One region of the Streptomyces sp. NPDC048185 genome, then DNA from elsewhere that is predicted to be linked to it. Evidence: riboswitches for the same ligand, from Rfam matches in the RefSeq annotation. Region 1 holds a riboswitch; each other region holds the start of a gene.

What was found. Region 1 has a riboswitch for cobalamin ahead of ACGF3H_RS27245 (ribonucleoside-diphosphate reductase subunit alpha). Riboswitches for the same ligand answer to the same signal wherever they lie in the genome.
Region 2: another riboswitch for cobalamin. It lies ahead of ACGF3H_RS14580 (energy-coupling factor ABC transporter permease); the one in region 1 lies ahead of ACGF3H_RS27245 (ribonucleoside-diphosphate reductase subunit alpha).
Region 3: another riboswitch for cobalamin. It lies ahead of ACGF3H_RS32320 (ABC transporter substrate-binding protein); the one in region 1 lies ahead of ACGF3H_RS27245 (ribonucleoside-diphosphate reductase subunit alpha).
Region 4: another riboswitch for cobalamin. It lies ahead of ACGF3H_RS00335 (cobalamin biosynthesis protein); the one in region 1 lies ahead of ACGF3H_RS27245 (ribonucleoside-diphosphate reductase subunit alpha).

Annotation. Positions count from the first base shown of each region.
Region 1 covers NZ_JBIDAN010000010.1:202,627-205,935, forward strand. The annotation lists gene mctP (monocarboxylate uptake permease MctP) at 1-584, shown strand, start outside; gene ACGF3H_RS27240 (GNAT family N-acetyltransferase) at 656-1,162, shown strand; cobalamin riboswitch at 1,198-1,354, shown strand; gene ACGF3H_RS27245 (ribonucleoside-diphosphate reductase subunit alpha) at 1,478-3,309, shown strand, end outside.
Region 2 covers NZ_JBIDAN010000004.1:216,202-219,510, forward strand. The annotation lists gene cbiQ (cobalt ECF transporter T component CbiQ) at 1-422, opposite strand, end outside; gene ACGF3H_RS14575 (energy-coupling factor ABC transporter substrate-binding protein) at 423-770, opposite strand; gene ACGF3H_RS14580 (energy-coupling factor ABC transporter permease) at 767-1,462, opposite strand; cobalamin riboswitch at 1,492-1,677, opposite strand; gene ACGF3H_RS14585 (potassium channel family protein) at 1,811-2,332, opposite strand; gene ACGF3H_RS14590 (chloride channel protein) at 2,401-3,309, opposite strand, start outside.
Region 3 covers NZ_JBIDAN010000015.1:30,532-33,840, reverse strand. The annotation lists gene ACGF3H_RS32325 (iron chelate uptake ABC transporter family permease subunit) at 1-301, opposite strand, end outside; gene ACGF3H_RS32320 (ABC transporter substrate-binding protein) at 298-1,368, opposite strand; cobalamin riboswitch at 1,423-1,599, opposite strand; gene ACGF3H_RS32315 (multicopper oxidase family protein) at 1,814-3,309, shown strand, end outside.
Region 4 covers NZ_JBIDAN010000001.1:63,247-66,555, forward strand. The annotation lists gene ACGF3H_RS00325 (inorganic phosphate transporter) at 1-1,193, shown strand, start outside; gene ACGF3H_RS00330 (hypothetical protein) at 1,227-1,448, shown strand; cobalamin riboswitch at 1,586-1,736, shown strand; gene ACGF3H_RS00335 (cobalamin biosynthesis protein) at 1,841-2,806, shown strand; gene ACGF3H_RS00340 (cobyric acid synthase) at 2,803-3,309, shown strand, end outside.

The DNA of each region.
Region 1 (3,309 bases):
GCGCCCTGGTCCCGGCGGCGATCATGTCGATCGCGGCCGCGAACCTGTTCACGCGCAACATCTACAAGGACTTCATCAAGCCGGACGCCACCCCGGAGCAGGAGACCAAGGTCTCCAAGCTGGTGTCGCTGCTGGTGAAGGTGGGCGCGCTGATCTTCGTCCTCGGCATGGACAAGACGGTCGCGATCAACTTCCAGCTGCTGGGCGGCATCTGGATCCTGCAGACCTTCCCGGCCCTGGTGGGCGGCCTGTTCACCCGCTGGTTCCACCGCTGGGCCCTGCTCGCCGGCTGGGCGGTCGGCATGGTCTACGGCACGGCCGCCGCGTACGGGGTCGCCTCGCCGACGCAGGCGCACTTCGGCGGCTCCTCGAAGGAGATCCCGGGCATCGGGGAGATCGGTTACATCGGTCTCACCGCGTTCGTGCTGAACGTCCTGGTCACCGTGGTCCTGACCTTCGTCCTGAAGGCCGTCAAGGCGCCCGACGGCGTCGACGAGACCCAGCCGGGCGACTACACGGCGGACGCGGGCGACCCCGGCGTCCAGACGGAGCTGCCCCCGGCCACCGCGGGCACCTCGCACTGACCCCCCGCGGGCGACGGGCCGTCGGAGAAATCCGGCGGCCCGTCGTCGTGCCCGTCGGGCACACTCGGCCCATGGACTTCGCGATCCGGCCGGCGTCACCCGACGAGTACGGGGCCCTCGGCGACATCACCGCCCACGCCTATCTCCACGACGGCTTCCTCGACCTCGGTGAGAGCGACCCCTACCTCGGCGCACTGCGGAACGCGGCCGAGCGGGCCGCCGCCGCGGAGCTCCTGGTCGCCACGGCGGACGGCCGCGTCCTCGGCGGCGTGACCTTCGTGCCGTCCGGGGGCCCCATGGCCGACATCGCCCGGCCCGGCGAGGCCGAGATACGCATGCTCGCCGTCGCCCACGACGCGCGGGGACGCGGCGTCGGCGAGGCCCTCGTACGGTCCTGTGTCGACCGCGCGCGGGCGGTCGAGGGCTGCGCACGCGTCGTGCTGTCGACCCAGCGGACCATGCGCACCGCCCACCGGCTCTACGAACGCCTGGGTTTCACCCGCACGCCCGGCCGCGACTGGAACCCGCTGCCGGAGCTCGACGACATCACTCTGCTCACCTATCAACTGACGCTCTGACACCGGCACGGCACAACATCTGGGGGTGCTGGCGAGACCCGGCACAAGATGTATGCTCGTGCTCGCTGTCGCCGCAGGGGAATCCGGTGAGAATCCGGAACTGTCCCGCAACGGTGTACTTGTGCGTGTTCGCGTATCCGCGTGAGCGCACGGGCTTCAGTCCGAGGACCTGCCGACAGTGCGCCCGGCCGTCCCGGTCCGGGTGCCACGACGTCCGGGCCTCGCGGAATGGGCCGGTGGACGCGACGCCGCGTGCGCTCGTGAGCTGCCCCCTGCCCTCCGCCTGGCCCCGTGCCGAGCGAGGGAGTGCCCCACGTGACCATCGCGCCAGCCGACCCGGTCTCCACGTCCGCTGCGACGGCTTCTGCGACCCCCGTGGCCGAGGCGGCCGACGGGCCCGGTGCCGCCCTGCTGCGGACCCTGACCGACCTCACCGCGGACCTCCGGGGCGCCGACCCCGGGCGGGTCGCCGCCGCCGCGCTGCGCGGCCGGTCCGCGCGGGCCGACGAGGCGGAGCTGCGGGAGCTGGCCACGGAGGCCGCGGCCGGCCTGATCTCGGAGGACCCGGTCTACTCCCGGCTGGCCGCCCGGCTGCTGACCATCGGCATCCGCGCCGAGGCCGCCTCCCAGGGCGTCACCTCCTTCACCGAGTCCGTCGCCACCGGCCACCGCGAGGGCCTGATCGCCGACCGCACCGCCGCGTTCGTCCGGCTGCACGCGGCCCGCCTGGACGCGCTGACCGACCCGGCCGCCGACGACCGCTTCGGCTACTTCGGGCTGCGCACGCTGTACAGCCGTTACCTCCTCCGCCACCCGCACACCCGCAAGGTCGTCGAGACGCCCCAGCACTTCCTGCTGCGCGTGGCCGCCGGGCTCGCCGAGGACGACACGAGCAGGTCGGTGGACGAAGTCGCCGCGCTCTACGGGCTGATGAGCCGCCTGGACTACCTGCCCTCCTCCCCCACGCTCTTCAACTCCGGCACCCGGCACGCCCAGATGTCGTCCTGCTACCTCCTCGACTCCCCCAAGGACGAGCTGGACTCCCTCTACGACCGCCTCCACCAGGTCGCCCGCCTCTCCAAGCACGCCGGCGGCATCGGCATCGCCTACTCCCGCGTCCGCGCCCGGGGTTCGCTGATCCGCGGCACCAACGGGCACTCCAACGGCATCGTCCCGTTCCTGAAGACGCTGGACGCCTCGGTCGCCGCGGTGAACCAGGGCGGCCGGCGCAAGGGCGCGGCGGCGGTCTACCTGGAGACCTGGCACGCCGACATCGAGGAGTTCCTGGAGCTGCGGGACAACACGGGCGAGGACGCCCGCCGCACGCACAACCTGAACCTCGCGCACTGGGTGCCGGACGAGTTCATGCGCCGGGTGGACGCGGACGGGCCCTGGTCGCTGTTCTCGCCCTCGGACGTGCCGGAGCTGGTCGACCTGTGGGGCGCGGAGTTCGACGCGGCCTACCGGGCGGCCGAGGCGAAGGGACTGGCCAGGAAGACCCTCCCGGCGCGTGAGCTGTACGGCCGCATGATGCGCACCCTCGCGCAGACCGGCAACGGCTGGATGACCTTCAAGGACGCCGCCAACCGCACCGCCAACCAGACCGCCGAGCCGGGCCACACCGTCCACTCCTCCAACCTCTGCACGGAGATCCTTGAGGTCACGGACGACGGGGAGACGGCGGTCTGCAACCTCGGCTCGGTCAACCTGGGCGCCTTCGTGACCGGGGGCGACATCGACTGGGAGCGGCTGGACGCCACCGTCCGCACCGCCGTGACCTTCCTGGACCGGGTCGTCGACATCAACTTCTACCCGACCGAGCAGGCGGGCCGCTCCAACGCCCGCTGGCGCCCGGTCGGCCTCGGCGCGATGGGCCTGCAGGACGTCTTCTTCCAGCTGCGCCTGCCCTTCGGCTCCCCCGAGGCCAAGGCTCTGTCCACCCGGATCGCCGAGCGCATCATGCTCGCCGCGTACGAGACGTCCGCCGACCTCGCCGAGCGCAACGGCCCGCTGCCGGCCTGGGAGAAGACGCGTACCGCCCGTGGTGTGCTGCACCCCGACCACTACGACGTCGAGCACACCTGGCCCGAGCGCTGGGCGGCGCTGCGGACGCGCATCGCGACGACCGGGCTGCGCAACTCGCTGCT
Region 2 (3,309 bases), on a different contig from region 1:
ACCGGGGCGGGCACCCCGGCCCGCACCAGACGGGGCAGCAGGTCGGACATCGGCGTGGTGAACGCGAACAGCAGCACCCCGAGGGACGCCGCCGACGTGCGCAGCAGCAGCTCCCCGGCGCGCGCCGCACCGCCGTCCGCCGCGCCCACGAAGCCGTCCGGGCCCCCGACCCGCACCAGCAGCGGCAGCGCGCCGGTGACGCAGAACCCCAGCGGCACCCGGTAGGCCCGCCACAGCCGACGCCCGGGCACACCCGCCGGACCGAGCAGCACGGCCAGCGCCGCGACCAGCACCAGCGCCGCGCCCGGCCAGGGCGGCAGGGAGATGGCCAGCACGGTCAGACCCAGCCCGAGCACCGCCTTGTCCACCGGGTGGCGGTGACGCCACCGGCTGCTGTGCGCCGCCGCGTCGATCGGCAGCACTCAGTCCCCTTCGGGCGCGTGCGCGTCCTGCCGGGCGGCCCGGGCCGCCCGCTCCTCGCCCTGCCGCCGTCCCCGGCGCAGACCGAAGTAGTAGGCCAGCACCCCCGCGCCGAGCGCCGCCTGCACGGCGAACAGCGCGGACTCGATCTCGCCGGACGGCGGCTCGTACAGCGGCGAGAACCACGGCTCGTAGTCCGGCTCGATCTCCGTGATCGCCGTCTCCGCCTCGGCGTCGGCACCGGCGAACGGCTCCTCCTTGTGGTCGCCGAGGCCGAGCGCCAGCGGCAGCACCGCCAGCACGGCCACGGCGAGCAGCAGCAGGAGGTTGATCTTCGTGTTGCGCTTCATCGGGCCACCGCCTCCTCGCGCTCGCCGGCGTCCGCGGACAGCACGCCCAGCCGGGTCAGCTCGCCCTTGCTGGACTGCACCAGCAGCCGCATCACGACCACCGTGAGCAGGCCCTCGCTCACCGCGAGCGGGATCTGCGTGACGGCGAAGATGGACCCGAACTTGCCGAGCGCGCCCAGGAATCCGCTGCTCGGGTCGGGGAAGGCCAGCGCGAGCTGCACGCTGGTGACGCAGTAGGTGGACAGGTCGGCGACGAACGCCGCGAAGAACACCGTGACCATCAGCGGTGCCCCGTACCGGCGCAGCAGGCGGTAGGTGCCGTATCCGGCCCACGGGCCGGCGATCGCCATCGAGAAGGCGTTGGCGCCGAGTGTGGTCAGACCGCCGTGGGCGAGCAGCAGGGCCTGGAAGAGCAGGGTGATCGTGCCCAGCACCGCCATGATGGGCGGCCGGAACAGGATGGCGCCCAGACCGGTCCCGGTGGGGTGCGAGCAACTCCCGGTGACGGAGGGCAGTTTCAGGGCCGACAGTACGAACGTGAAGGCTCCGGAGGCCCCGAGCAGCAGCGTGCTCTCGGGATGCTCCCGGACCTCACGGGTGAGTGACCGTACTCCGTGGAGGACGAACGGCGCGGACGCGACGCCCCAGGCGATCGCGTGCGCCGGAGGCAGAAAGCCCTCGGCTATGTGCATGGCTCAGCAGACCCTCTCCAGCACCTCGTGGATGGACGACGCGCCTTGGCCGGTCTCCTGGCTGACGGGTACCACCGCCCGCACTCCGCCTTCCCGGGTCCGCGAGGACCCAGTGGCTGCCCGTGAGGGCTGGAGCCGGACTTCCCGATCACAGTGGCGAGGGCCGCACCGGTACTTCACCGGATTTCCCGTTCACCAAGGCGTGGCGACAGTAGTGCGCCCACGAGGGTGGTGACAAGCGGGCCTCCCCGCGGCCGGCCCCCGCCGGACCCGCGGCCGTGACTGCATTCCGTGCCGGCGCCCCGCCGTACGGCGCCGCACTCCTCGCGCTACGTGGCGAAGATCTCCTCACCCCCGTGGCGGAGGGCGAGGTGGCGGGTCGTCACGGCCGGGCTCGTCGTCGCCGTGCCCGGCCACCCGGGAACGCAGCTGCTGGCCCAGTGCCGTGCCGGCGGCGGTGAGGAAGACGAAGCTGTAGATGATCTGCAGGATCGTCACGATCCGCGCCGTCTGGCCCCGCGGGGTGATGTCCCCGTAGCCGACGGTGGCCAGGGTGACGACGGTGAAGTACAGGGAGTCGACGCGGGTGCGCAGCCCGTCGAACTCACCGGGCTGCTTGGCCAGGACGTAGTAGGTCGCGGCGAAGACGTGCACCGACAGCAGGACCAGCAGGGGGATGACCACACCGGGATGGGTGTCCGTGCGGCCGGTGAGGACGTGGCGGATCTGCCGCAGCAGCAGCGCGGCCACGGCCGTCAGACCCACGGCGAAGAAGACCCAGCTCAGCACCGGGTGGTGGGGGCCCAGCCGGTCGAGGGGCAGCAGGAAGTAGGCCACGACGAGGCCCAGGGCCACACCCACCCTGGCCAGCCAGGGACGCGCCGAACGCAGGGAGGCACCGGGCCCGGCCCGGCGGTCCCGGCCGTCCCGACGGCAGGTCACCGATCCGGCTCCGCCTCGGGTGCCGCCCCCGGCCGCGCCGATGCCTCCGTCTCCGGTGGGCTTCGGCGGATCACCTGGGCGACGACGAACGAGACCACCGACGCGACGACGATCAGCGGCATCTGGTCGTGCGCGTCCCTGCCCACCAGCAGGACCGCGAGCACCGAACTGGCCAGTGGCAGCCCCGTCACCGCGGCCGCCGCGGCGGAGATGCCGAGGGCGAGGGCCGGGGTGACGCCGAAGCCGGGCAGGCCCGAGCAGGCCATCGCCGTCGCCGTGCCCAGCAGCACGGAGGGGAAGATCGGGCCCCCGCGCAGACTGCCCAGGGCGATGCCCCACGCCAGCCCCTTGCACGCGACGAGCGCGACGAGCGCGCCCACGGACCAGGCGTGCGGATGCGCGGCGAGCTGGGCGAGAGCCGCCTGACCGGACAACGCCGCCTCCGCCGGCGAACGGCCGGTGATCAGGGCGTACGCGGCGATGCAGACGCCGACCGCCGTGGCGCACAGGACGGTGCGGACAGCCGTGCGGTGGCTGGTCCAGCCGACGGTGCGGCGGCCGAGCGCGCGGGCCAGCGTGATCAGTACCGCGATCAGCGCCGCCGTCGGGACGCCCCACAGGAAGTCAGCGGCGTCGGGGCCGGTGCTCGGCGGCACCTGCGGCAGCGACAGCGCGCCGATGTCCAGGCCGGTCCACTGTCCGAAGCCCGTGAAGACCAGGGCGCCCGTCGCGCTGGCCAGCAGACACGGCAGCAGCAGGGCGGCCATCCGGGCGCCGGCCAGCCCCGCGCCCTCCATGAGCAGAACGGCCGCCGCCACCGGGCCGCCGAGGATCGTGGAGATCGCGGCGGTCGAGCCGGCCGTCGCCAGGATCGCGCTCGCCTTCGGGTCCGCGCGCGCCCGCCG
Region 3 (3,309 bases), on a different contig from region 1:
AGACCCCGAGGACGAAGGGGTCGGCGAGCGGGTTGCGCAGCAGCGACTGCATGACCGCCCCGCACACCGCGAGTCCGGCCCCGCACACGGCGGCGAGGAGGGTGCGCGGCATCCGCAGGTTCCACACGATCGAGTCCCGCAGCGGCGCCAGCGTGCTTTCGCCGAGTCCGAGGTGGGCCGCGGCGGCGGCCCACACGTCGCCGGCGGAGATGTCGGCCGGCCCGATCGTCACGGCCGCGGCGATCGACGCGAGCAGCGCCGCCAGGCCACCGCCCGTCTGCAGCAGGGTACGGGCGCTCACTCGGCGAGCCCGAAGTCGCGCAGCCCGGCCGCGACCTTCTCGATCCCCTCGACCGTCCGGATGGACGGGTTCATCGCCTGCCCGCTGAGCAGGACGTACCGCTTCTTCCTCACCGCGGTGAGGTTGCGTGTGGCGGGGTTGCTCTCCAGGAACTCGATCTTCGCCTCGGCGGTCTCGGCGGTCTGCTGCTTGCGGGTCAGGTCGCCGATCACCATGACGTCGGGGTCGCGGTCGGCGACGGTCTCCCAGTTGATCTGGGGCCATTCGTCATGGGTGTCGGCGAAGGCGTTCCGCGCGCCGACCGCGCGGGTGATGGCGCCCGGCGCGCCGCAGCAGCCGGCCAGGTAGGGCGACTGGGAGTTGGCGAACCAGTACATGAGGGAGACGTCCGAGGCGTGCAGTCCCGCGGTCGCTGTGCTCACCCTCCTGCGCAGGTCGGCGACGAGCTCCTCGCCGCGCTCGCGGACGCCGAACGCGCGGGCCAGGTCGCGTATCTCTCCGTGGACGACGTCGAGAGTGAGCGGCTCGCTGCGCGATCCGTCGCCCCCGCTGCCGTTGTCCTTGCCCGCCGAGCAGTCGGACGGGGAGACGTAGGCCGGCACACCCAGCTTCTCGAACCGGTCGCGGGTGGCGACCCCGCCCGTGCCGAGGGTGGAGACGAACGAGGCGGTGACGAAGTCGGGTTCGGCGTCCAGGACCTTCTCGAAGGACGGGTTGTCGTCGGCGAGCCGGGGCACGGTCGCGTTCGCCTTCTCCAGGCCCTTCATGACCGGGTCGGTCCAGGTGGCCGTTCCGGCCATGCGGTCGGCGAGGCCGAGCGCGAGCAGGATCTCGGTGGTGCCCTGGTCGAGGGAGACGGCGCGCTTCGGGGCCGACGTCAGGGTGACCTCGTGACCGCAGTTGTCCAGGGTGACGGGGAAGCCGGCGCCGGGGGTCTGGTGCGACTTCGCGTCGCCCTCGCCGGAGGAACCGCAGGCGGTGAGCAGCAGGGCGGACGAGAGGAGAAGCGCCGGAGCACGGAGAACGGCCGGAGCGCGGAGCAGGAGGGAGGTGCGGAGCACGGGCATGCCTTCGGGGTCGGGGCTCGTACGCGGAGCCTGGCCTGCGGACGTCCCTCCGCGCCGGGGTGCGGAGGTGCCAGCAGGTCTTCGGACTCGGGTTCGTCCGGTCGGGGCGCCTTCCCGGTCTCCCAGTGGCTTCGTGCCCCGCCCGTCCCCCTCACCGCTGCGCGTCAGTTCCGGATTCGCACCGGATTCCCTGGCCTCGGATGTGGCTCGACTGGCCCTGAGAGGCTACCAAGGCCCCGTGGCTGCCCGGCGGGCGGCCGGCACCGGAAACAGCCGACGGCCCGCGCCCGGCCCCGGCGGCCGGCCGAGCGCGGCGCGCCGACCCGCGGAGGAGGCGGGCACGTCGTCCGTGGCCCTCCGCCTGACGGTGGAATCCACCACCGCCGGATCAGGCATTCGGCCGCATCGACGGGCTGTTCGATCATCCGGCGTGTCTCATTCAGACATGTTCACACCTTCTCGGCGTACCCTGCTCCGCGCCCCGTTCGCCGCTGCCGGTGCGGGTGTCCTGGCAGCCTGCACGGGCTCCGGCTCCGGACCGAGCCCCGGTCCTCGGGGAGCGGCCGTCGGGACGGCCTTCGTTCCGGCCGGGCCCCCGGGTTACGTCAATCCCTCCGACCCGGAAGTCCTCGCGGCCGAGCGGAGACGCGGGGCCGGTCCGGTGCGCACGTACCGGCTCACCGCCGCCGAGACGACCCTGGACCTCGGCGGTCGGTCGGTGCCGAGCTGGGCGTACGACGAGGCGCTGCCGGGCCCCCTGGTCCGTGTCACCGCCGGCGACGTGCTCGACATGACGCTCGCCAACCGGCTGCCGGCCGGCACCACCCTGCACTGCCACGGGGTGCGGCTGCGCTGCGACATGGACGGCGTTCCGGATCTCACCCAGGCGCCGATCCGTCCCGGGTCCGATTTCCGCTACCGCTTCACCGCCGGACAGCCGGGAACGTATCTCCTCCACTCCCACGTCGGCGTGCAGGCCGACCGGGCCCTGTACGCGCCGCTCGTCGTCGACGACCCGCGCGAACCGCTGTCCTACGACAAGGAGTGGATCGTCGTCCTGGACGACTGGGTCGACGGCGTTGAGGGTTCCACCCCCGAGGAGGTCCTGGACCAGCTCAGGCCCGGTGCCGCGGCGGACGGGGGGCACATGGCCATGGGGCCGGGCCGCGGCGGGAGCCCCGCCCGGCCGGCGACGGCGCTGCCCTCGCCGGCCGTAAGACCGGCGGGTCCCTCCCGGGTGCTGCGCACGTCCTACAGCCGCATGCTGCACGGCGGGGGCGGCAGCGTCGCCCACCCGTACCACCTGGTCAACGGGCGCCTGCCCGGTCGTCCCGAGGTGTTCCGGTGCCGTCCCGGCGACCGCGTCCGGCTGCGCATCATCAACGCCGGTGCCGAGACGGCGTTCCGGGTCGCGCTGGGCGGCCACGAGATGACGGTCACCCACACCGACGGCTATCCGGTGAAGCACACGCGCACCGATGCCCTGCTCGTCGGTATGGCGGAGCGGTACGACGTCCTGATCACCGCCCGCGACGGCGTCTTCCCCCTGGTCGCGCTCCCCGAGGGGAAGGAGGGAAGCGCCCTCGCCGTCCTGCGCACCGGCAAGGGGAACAGAAATCTCCCGCCCGCGGACGTCCGCCCGGACGAGCTCGACGGCAGGACCGTCCCCGCGCGCCGTCTCGTCCCCGACGACTCCGTGGCCCTGGACGATCGCGAACCCGACCGCGAGATGCGCATCCGGATCACCGGCGGCATGGAGAGGTACGACTGGGGCTTCGACCACGAGGCCTACTCCGTGGAGCAGCGCCGCGCGGTGCGCGCCGGGGAACGGGTACGGCTCACCCTCGTCAACGCCACGGACATGTGGCATCCGATGCACCTGCACGGGCACACCTTCGCCATCGCCGGACTGGACGGGCTGGGCGCGCGCAAGGACACCGC
Region 4 (3,309 bases), on a different contig from region 1:
ATTTCACGAACGGTTTCCACGACACCGCGAACGCGATGGCAACGACCATTTCGACCGGTGCACTCAAACCCAAGGTCGCGGTGGCCATGTCCGCCGTGCTGAACCTTGTGGGCGCCTTCCTCTCGGTGGAGGTCGCCAACACGATCTCCAAGGGTCTCGTCGACGAGACCGGCATCCGTCCCGAGGTCATCTTCGCCGCGTTGGTCGGCGCGATCCTCTGGAACCTGCTGACCTGGCTGGTCGGGCTTCCGTCCAGCTCCTCGCACGCCCTGATGGGCGGCCTGATCGGCGCCGCCGTCGCCTCGGCGGGCATCGGCGCCGTCCACGGCGACGTGCTCGTCACCAAGGTGCTCCTGCCGGCCGTCGCCGCCCCGATCGTCGCGGGTGTCGCGGCGATGCTCGCCTCCCGGCTGACGTACTCGCTCGGCCGCAAGGCCGACGGCAAGGCCGCGGAGAAGGGCTACCGCGCCGGGCAGATCGCCTCGGCCGGCCTGGTCTCGCTCGCCCACGGCACCAACGACGCCCAGAAGACGATGGGCATCATCACCCTCGCCCTGATCGCCGGCGGCGCCCTCGCCCCCGGCTCGAACCCGCCCGTGTGGGTCATCCTGTCCGCGGGCATGGCCATCGCGCTCGGCACCTACCTCGGCGGCTGGCGCATCATCCGCACCATGGGCAAGGGCCTCACCGACCTCCAGCCGCAGCAGGGCTTCGCCGCCCAGACCAGCGCCGCGACGGTCATCCTGGCCTCCTCGCACCTCGGCTTCTCCCTCTCCACCACCCACTCGGTCTCCGGCGCGGTCATGGGCGCGGGCCTCGGCCGCAAGGGCGGTGTGGTCCGCTGGTCCACGGCCACCCGCATGTTCGTCGCCTGGGGCCTGACCCTGCCGGCCGCGGCCCTGGTCGCCGCCCTCGCCGAGTGGATCTGCGGCTTCGGGGACTGGGGCACGGCGCTCGTCGCGGTCTTCCTGCTCGCCTCCAGCTTCGCGATCTGGCGGATCTCCCGGCGCGAGGTCGTCGACCACACCAACGTCAACGGCGGCGGCGAGCCCGAGCCGGCCGGCGTGGTGACCACGGCGATCGCCGCCGTGACCCCGCCCCCCGCGGGCGTGAGCGAGGAGCTCACCGCCACCGTCGCGGCCCCGGCCGCCGTCGCCGACACCAAGACCCCGTCGGCCGCCACCACCGTCTGAGCCCGCGTCCGGGTACGAAGGAAGAGAACCGCCATGACAATCGACTGGGCAGCCCTCGGCTCCGTCTTCGGCGTCAGCCTCGTGGCCACCGTGGCCCTGGTGGCCCTGTTCACCCTCGGCGTCGTCGGCCTCTCCCGCCAGGAGCGGGCCGCCGCCCAGGGCGGTTCCGCGGTGCTCGCGGTGACCGGTGCCTACGCCTGCTTCGCGGCCTGTGCGGCGGCGGTGGCGTACGGCATCTACCTGATCGTCGCCTGACCGCCGGGCGCACATCGTGCGCGGGGCGCGGGACGGACTCCACCGTCCCGCGCCCCGCGCTTTTTCCGTGCCGGCGCACACCGCCCGTGTGTGGGCCTCCGCACACTCCCCCGCTGCAGGTCAACAGCAAGTTGACGGGTGTTCGCGGGCCGTGGTGGACTTCCGGAGCCATTACGGCGGCAGGAGAGGAAGCCGGTGCGAGTCCGGCGCGGTCCCGCCACTGTCACCGGGGCAGTACGCGAGTACGGTCCCGGGAGCCAGGAACTCTCACCGCCGATTTCGTCGAACCAGGGCGTGGACACCCTGAGTGAGGACATATCGCCATGCGCGGCTGCCGTTCCAGGCTCACCCGAGACGCACTTCCGCCGTCCCTCCGCACGGCAGGCTGAGCCGTGCGCGCCGAACGCGTCTTCGCGTACGGCGCCGCCGCCGGTCTTCTCGGCGACCTCCTCCTCGGCGATCCGCGCCGCGGGCACCCGGTCGCCGCGTTCGGCCGTGCCGCGGGCGCCGTGGAACGGGTGCTGTGGCGTGACCACCGGGGCTGGGGCGCGCTGCACACCGCCGTCTGCGCCGGTGGCGCCGTCGTCCTGGGGAGCGCCGCCGTGCGCGCCGTCCGCCCCTCCCCCGCCGCCTCCCTCGCGCTGACCGGCGCCGCCACGTGGGCCGTCGTGGGCGGGACCTCGCTGGCCCGGGAGGCCCGCGCCGTCGGGCGGGCGCTGGAGGCCGGGGACGTCGAGGCGGCCCGGGCCCGGCTGCCGCACCTGTGCGGGCGGGATCCGCAGGCGCTGGACGCCGACGGGATCGCGCGGGCCGTCGTGGAGTCCGTCGCCGAGAACACCTCCGACGCGGTCGTGGGCGCCCTGGTGTGGGGCGCCGTGGCCGGAGTGCCGGGGCTGCTCGGTTTCCGGGCCGTGAACACGCTGGACGCCATGGTCGGCCACAAGTCCGCCAGGTACCGCCGCTACGGCTGGGCCTCGGCCCGGCTCGACGACCTCGCCGGGTGGCCGGGCGCCCGGCTGACCGCCGTCCTGACCACCGTGGCCGGCGGCGATCCCCGGGGTGCCGTACGGGCCTGGCGTGCCGACGCCGCGCAGCACCCGAGCCCCAACGCCGGGCCCGTGGAGGCGTCCTTCGCGGGCGCCCTGGGCGTGCGGCTCGGCGGGACGCTCTCCTACGGCGGCCGGGTCGAACACCGGCCGGTGCTCAACGGGGCGGCGGGACGCGCCGTCCGGGCCGGGTCCGGCGACATCGAGCGGGCGGTGCGGCTGTCGAGCCGCGTGGGCTGGCTGGCGCTGGGCGTGTGCGCGGGCGCGCGGCTGCTCGTCCGCGGGGTCAGCAGGAAGGGACGTACGTCATGAACGGTGGCCTCCTCGTCGCCGGCACCACCTCCGACGCCGGCAAGAGCGTCGTCACCGCCGGGATCTGCCGCTGGCTGGTGCGCCGGGGCGTCAAGGTGGCGCCCTTCAAGGCGCAGAACATGTCGCTGAACTCCTTCGTCACCCGCGAGGGCGCCGAGATCGGGCGGGCCCAGGCCATGCAGGCGCAGGCGTGCCGCGTCGAGCCGACCGCGCTGATGAACCCGGTGCTGCTGAAGCCGGGCGGCGAGCAGAGCAGCCAGGTCGTGCTGCTCGGCAAGCCGGTCGGGGAGATGAGCGCCCGCGGTTACCACGGCGGGCGGCAGCGGCAGCTGCTCGGCACGGTCCTCGACTGCCTGGCCGAGCTGCGGGGCACGTACGACGCGGTGATCTGCGAGGGGGCGGGCAGTCCGGCCGAGATCAACCTGCGCCGGACGGACATCGTGAACATGGGGATCGCCCGGGGCGCCGGGCTCCCCGTCCTCGTCGTCGGCGACATCGACCGC